DNA from 2 places in the Streptosporangium sp. NPDC006930 genome. Region 2 is predicted to be linked to the other one. Evidence: riboswitches for the same ligand, from Rfam matches in the RefSeq annotation. Region 2 holds a riboswitch; the other holds the start of a gene.
What was found. Region 2 has a riboswitch for cyclic di-AMP ahead of ABZ664_RS13370 (C40 family peptidase). Riboswitches for the same ligand answer to the same signal wherever they lie in the genome.

Region 1 (3,199 bases), on a different contig from region 2:
TCGGTGGAGTTGCCGCCGGGGGACGTGGTGTGGCCCGACCCCGGTTACGCTCAGCTCGCGGTCCGTCGCCGTCCGGCGTTCTGGCTGAGTGAGGTGACGGTCTCCGGCGAGTACTGGGCCCGGCTGAGGGCTCAGCACGAGCAGTCGGGCCTGTGGCCGGTTCTGCTGGAGGACTCCGTCCAGCCCTGGTCGGCCGGCCAGATCGCCCCTGACACCGCCGCTCAGATCGACAACTACAACGCCGCCGCGTTCATGGCCGAGGTGTGGTCCGACTGGATCGCGAGGGCGACCCTGGACCAGCTCGAACTTCTCGACCCCTACGGTCCCGAGTGTCCGGGCCCGGCGCCCGGGGGAAGGCTCGCCGCCGATCCCGGTGTGGTCGCCGACTGGTACGCCGGGTTGGTGGCCGAGCGCAGGACCCCGCTCGGGCTCGTCGCGGTGGAGCGCGGGGCCGACGCCCTGGCCGTGATGGGCTGGCAGGGCGCCCTGAACCACAACGAGTGGATGGTCCCGCTCGCGGCCGTCGTACGGAGCTGGGAGGAGAGGTTCGGGGTGCGGGTGGTCGGGATGGGTTTCAACACCCTCGACCTCAGCGTCGCCGCGCCTCCGACGACCTCCGAGCACGCCCTGCACGTCGCGGCGGAACACTGGACGTTCTGTCCCGACAGCATCATCCAGGGGGCGGGGACCCTCATCGACTACGCCGAGCAGATCAAGGGCAGGAACGCCTGGTCGTTCTGGTGGGACTGACCGGACGGGGATGACCCGGGGGCCCATCCCGGATCTCGGGGAGGAGCTTCGTCCGGCGGGACGGGCTGTCGGCCGCCGGTGGAGGCCCCCGCGCGGGTCCGGGGGCGGGGGTTCTCGCGGCGAATGACGGCATGGGGAAGGCGTTCTCGCTGGTAGGGCGGGTGCCGACCTGGCGGGGCGATCGATGGGGCTTCCTTGAAGCTTTTAGGTAGATCTTCTGGGTTTTTCGTGGTGTTTGCTTTGCTTTGTCCGATTTGGTGGGTAGTGTCCACTGTTATCGGTTGGCGACCTGCCCTTCACAAGAGGAGGCGGCCGGCCGACGTCGAATCCCGAGGGCCCGCAGGGCTCCGGAGCCGGGGAACCAATTTTCCGGGGTGAATCCGCCGCGAACGCGCGGCGGTAGGGCAACTCCACCGCCCGAACCCGTCAGCTAACCCGGTAGACGAGATGGAGAGGAGATCCCCTCATGGATCACCGCGTCACCACGTCGGTGGACCCACTGTCCGCACCGACCACCTGAACTTTCACGCCGCCCCCCGCCCCTCGACCCGCCGCGCCTGATCGCGGCATCTTCAGGACCGTGCTCCGCGTAGCGATCGGCTGATCCGACTACGCCACCTTTTCCGATGAGCGCGTCCCCGCCGGTGCACCCCTTCGGTGTTCGCACACGGCCGCCCCGTTCCCTCGTGAAAGAGCCCTTTCTCCATGCACCCCTCCTTTGGTATGCACAAGAACGACCTGAACAAGCCCCGTCCGGGCGAGCGACCCTCGTACAGGAACACCTCCCTCGGGCGCGGCCTCGCCGCGGCCCTCACGGCCGCGAGCCTTCTCCTCTCCGGCGGTGTCGCCCTGGCGCTTCCCGCCTCCGCGGCCCCCGCCTCCACCCGCCTCGCGAACGACCCCGCGGCCGCCGCGCCCGCCGGTACCGAGGCCGTTCTCCTCCAGGGTGCGACCACGGCCTCCTACTTCTGGGACGACTCCTCGGGCCGGGCCGGTGACACCGGACTGCCCGCCAGCGGCAAGCCGATGCAGAAGGGCATGATCGCCAGCCCGAGCTGGCCCCTGTTCACCGAGGGATACGTCCTCTACAAGGGCAAGAAGGCGAAGTTCTTCGTCGGCGACCGCGGCCCGGGTACCCCCTCCAACCGGGGCATCATGATCGACATCGACGCCAAGACCTTCGCCGACCTGACCGGCGGCACGTTCAACTCCCGCACACTCGGCGTGGACGGCAACGGGGGCATGGGCCACATCGACATCCAGTACGTCGTCACCAAGTGGGGCAACGGCACGGGGATCAAAAACCACCCCGTCGCGTTCTCCACCGGCGCGTGGAACCGCAGGGACACCAGCCCGGCCCAGCCGCCGACGACCGTCTTCGCGATGGCGAGGAAGCTGGGCATCGGCCTGCAGACCCAGCTGGTGAGTGCCGAGGCGCGGCCCTGGCTCGGCAAGCCCAAGGTCATGGTCGAGCACGTCTCCGAGCATGTCCCCGACGGCGTGGCCGCGGAGAAGAACTGACCCCGACGGCGCGACAGCCGGGAAGAACCGGCCTCCGCCACCGCCACCGTCCCCGGCGGCGTGGCGGCCCAGAAGAACCGACCCCTCCGTCACCGTCCCCGAGGTGCGGAGGGTTCCGGTGCGGTCCGCGCCTGTCGGGGCGCGAACCGCAGCGGAGGATCAGACTTCGAGCTTCTCCTCGATGCCGCGCAGGCTGTGCCGGGCGAGCGCGAGGTTGGCCCGGCTCCGGTCGAGGGCCAGGTAGAGGAACAGCCCTTTACCGCTCCGGCCCGAGATCGGGCGGATCACGTGATACTGCGTGCCGAGCGTGATGAGGATGTCCTCGATGCCGTCCTTGAGGCCGAGCGACTCCATGGTCCGCATCTTCGCCCTGACGACCTCGGTGTTACCCGCGGCCGCGACCTGGAGGTCGAGGTCCTTGGACCCGCCGAGCGCGCCGAGCGCCATTCCGCTGTTGTAGTCGACGACGACCGCGCCGATGGCGCCGTCGATCGCCATCATCTCCTTGAGCGAGATGTCCATGTTGCCCATTACTGTCTCCGATCACTGGGATATCGATGTGCGTGAGCTGACGGCGGCGAGTCTGTCCGCCGTTTTGCGGCCCTCCAGCCTGAGCAGCCCGAGATTGGTCCCCGGGCGTGCCAGGACTGTGAGAACGATCTTGGGTCCGGCGGCGTAGAACGCCGCGTAGCCGTTGGTTCCGGAGATCAGCGTCTCCTCGAAGGCGCCCTTGCCGGCGATGCCCGTCATCCGGCGGCTCAGGGCGAGCACCGCGGAGGAGAGCGCGCCCGTCTGCTCGATGTCGTTTCTCAGGTCGCTGGCTATCGTCAGGCCGTCGACACTGCACGCGATGCTCCCGTCCACGTCGGGTACGCGTTCTCGCAGCATCGCCATCTCACGGCGTATCTCCTCGCGCAGTTCCACCGGC
Region 2 (3,199 bases):
CGGTCGACCAGGTCGTCGGCGACGGCCTGCTCGACCCTGGCGGCCTCGGCGGCCATGCCGAGGTGGTCGAGGAGCATGGCGACCGACAGGATCGTGGCGGTCGGGTCGGCCTTGCCCTGGCCCGCGATGTCGGGGGCGCTGCCGTGAACCGGCTCGAACATGCTCGGCGCGGTGCGGTCGGGGTTGACGTTGCCGCTCGCCGCCAGGCCGATGCCACCGGCGATCGCCGCGCCGATGTCAGTGAGGATGTCGCCGAAGAGGTTGTCGGTGACGATCACGTCGAAGCGCTCCGGCTGGCTGACGAAGAACATCGAGGCCGCGTCGACGTGGCAGTAGTCGGTCTGGACCTCGGGATATTCCAGGCCGACGCGGTCGAAGGTGCGGGCCCAGAGGTCGCCGGCATAGGTGAGCACATTGGTCTTGTGGACCAGCGTCAGCTTCCTGCGGGGGCGGCCGAGCGCCTTGTCGAAGGCGTAACGCACGACGCGCTCGACGCCGTAGGCGGTGTTCAGCGACTCCTGGGTGGCGATCTCGTGCGGCGTGCCCCTACGCATCACGCCACCCGCTCCGGCGTACGGGCCCTCGGTGCCCTCGCGGACGACGATCATGTCGATGTCCTCGGGGCCGGACCTGCCCAGCGGCGTCTCGACGCCGGGGAAGAGCTTGACCGGGCGCAGGTTCACGTAGTGGTCGAGCTGGAAGCGGAGCTTGAGCAGCAGGTCGCGCTCCAGGATGCCCGGGGGCACGCTGGGGTCGCCGACCGCGCCGAGCAGGATCGCGTCGTATCCGCGCAGTTCGTCGAGGACCGGGTCCGGCAGGGTCTCGCCGGTTTCGTGGTAGCGCTTGGCACCGAGGTCGTAGGTGGTGGTCTCCACCTTCGTGCCGACCGCTTCGAGGACCTTCAGCCCTTCGGCGACGACCTCGACTCCGATCCCGTCCCCGGGGATGACCGCCAGGCGAATGTTACGCGAATCCATGCAGGCACCTTACCGGCCCGTCTCGGTGATCGAACACCGGTCTCACTCTGCGGACGTGTCCACATGGCGAGCTCTCTGATCGTTTTATCCTTTTTTGCTATGCATTGACCGTTTCGGGAGGTTTCGTTATTGTCCTCCCATTCACATCACTGCCTAATCCGTACGGGCCACCCCCTGACCGAGCCCACACGGAGCCGGGGAACCACTTTTTTACGGGATCTACCGCATCCCGAGAACGCCGCTCCTCCCCCGGAGCGCGTTCCCGGTCGTCATCAGGTGGATCCCTTGGGGCGAATCAGCGCGTTCTCGCGCCGTAGGGCGACCTCCACGCCCGAGCCCGACAGCTCACCCGGCCGGCCTTATGGAAGGAATCATCCTGTCCGGCACAGTTCTCCCCCGCATCCTGTCCATCTCCGCCTCCCTGATCCTCACCGGCGCCGCGGTGTGCGCGACCTCGACCGCCGCCCTGGCCGCCTCCCCGCCCCCCGCCCCCGGGCCCGCGGCGCTCAAAACCCCCACGCTGAAGGAAACGCTGAAGGCCATGGCTGTCAGGCCCGCCTGGCAGAAGGCCGTGAAGTGGGCCATGTCCAAGCGCGGAACGCCCTACGTCTGGGGCGGCACCGGCAACGGCGGCTTCGACTGCTCCGGCCTGATGCTCCGCGCCTACGGCGCCGCCGGGATCAAGCTCCCCCGCGTCACCAACGACCAGTACGCCGCCTTCTCCAAGAAGATCGCCTGGAAGAATCTCAGGCCCGGTGACCTGGTCTTCTTCAGCGGCCTCGGCCATGTCGGCATGATCACAAAGCCCGGCTACATGGTTCACGCCCCGCGGAGCGGCGACGTCGTCAAGGAGGAGAAGCTCAGCTCCTGGCGCCGCGCCGCCTTCTCCGGCGCGGTCCGCCCCGACCCGCAGGGGGTCCAGCTGGCCAAGCGGGTCGAGCTCGCGACCGAAATCGTGCCCGGCGGATGAGACACGCCGGAGGATCGCCGCCGGGAGGCCGTGGAGACCCCGGTGACGGCGAGAACGGGCTCAGCGGGTGGGGGCACCACCGTTGTCCCTGCGGTCCAGAGCGGTCTGGAGCGCGTCGATGGCCTCGTCCTCTGTCTCCTCGGGACGGTTCCAGGGATACATGTCGTACATGGCGAATCTCGTCTCGGTCGCACGCGAGCAAGGAAGGTGGTCAAGTCTCCGGTCGGGACTCCGACCAGGCCTGATGTCGAGGGCCCGGATCACGGACCGGTGACGGGGGCTTGGAGCCGGCAAGCGCCACGACACCGCGGCGAGTCGCCGGCCTGCCCCTGTCAGGCCTCGCCGCGGCAGGTAAGAATTACGAGAACCTGGCGCATTTGATTCCAGGTTACCTGCTCACGGAAACACCGTCTCGTCCGGCGTACACACTTCTCACATACTGAGACGAGGTGTGGCCGCCGCCCCGGTCATCGGGGCGGCGGCCACACCGGTGGACCACCGTCGCGTTTCCCGCACGCGCTCCCCGATCGGTCCGGGGTGATCGCATGTCGTCCTGGATCAAACCGCGACGACGCGGCACGCGCGGGAAACGGGGCTAGTCGGCCAGGTCGGCCGAGCGACCGCTGTCGGCGCCGATCTCCGCGCTGATCTGGTCGATCACCTCGGCCGGGATCGCGGTGTCGACGGTGAGGGCGATCAGCGCCTTGCCGCCCTTGGCGTCACGGGCCACCTGCATCGAGGCGATGTTGATCGAGTGGTCGCCGAGAATGCGGCCGACCACGCCCACGATGCCGGGACGGTCGGTGTAGGTGAAGAACGAGAGGTGGTCGGTCGGCTCGATCTCCATCTGGTAGCCGTTGACCTCGACGATCTTCGTGATCTGCCTCGGCCCGGACAGGGTGCCGGAGACCGAGACCGTGCGGCCGTCGGCGAGAACGCCGCGGACCGTCACGACGTTGCGCCAGTCGGGGCTCTCGGAGCTGGTAACCAGCTCGACCGACACGCCCCGGTCCTTGGCCAGCAGCGGGGCGTTGACGTAGGTGACCGAGTCCTCGACCACGTCGGTGAAGACGCCCTTGAGCGCTGCCAGCTCCAGCACGCGGACGTCGTGGGAGGCGATCTCGCCGCGTACCTCGACGTCGAGCTTGGTGGCGACCTCGCCCGCGAGTGCGGTGAACACCCGGCCGAGCTTCTCGGCGAGCGGCAGACCCGGCTTGACGTCCTCGGCGACGGCACCGCCCTGGACGTTGAC

Region 1: it holds a riboswitch for cyclic di-AMP, as region 2 does, so the genes downstream of both, ABZ664_RS38295 (hypothetical protein) here and ABZ664_RS13370 (C40 family peptidase) in region 2, are expected to answer to the same signal.

The regions. Positions count from the first base shown of each region.
Region 1 is NZ_JBEYID010000040.1:33,546-36,744, reverse strand. Features, by position in the region: gene ABZ664_RS38300 (DUF4253 domain-containing protein) at 4-750, shown strand; cyclic di-AMP (ydaO/yuaA leader) riboswitch at 1,061-1,210, shown strand; gene ABZ664_RS38295 (hypothetical protein) at 1,456-2,271, shown strand; gene ABZ664_RS38290 (hypothetical protein) at 2,431-2,802, opposite strand; gene ABZ664_RS38285 (roadblock/LC7 domain-containing protein) at 2,815-3,199, opposite strand, start outside.
Region 2 is NZ_JBEYID010000006.1:214,795-217,993, reverse strand. Features, by position in the region: gene ABZ664_RS13375 (3-isopropylmalate dehydrogenase) at 1-977, opposite strand, end outside; cyclic di-AMP (ydaO/yuaA leader) riboswitch at 1,118-1,351, shown strand; gene ABZ664_RS13370 (C40 family peptidase) at 1,339-1,947, shown strand; gene serA (phosphoglycerate dehydrogenase) at 2,543-3,199, opposite strand, start outside.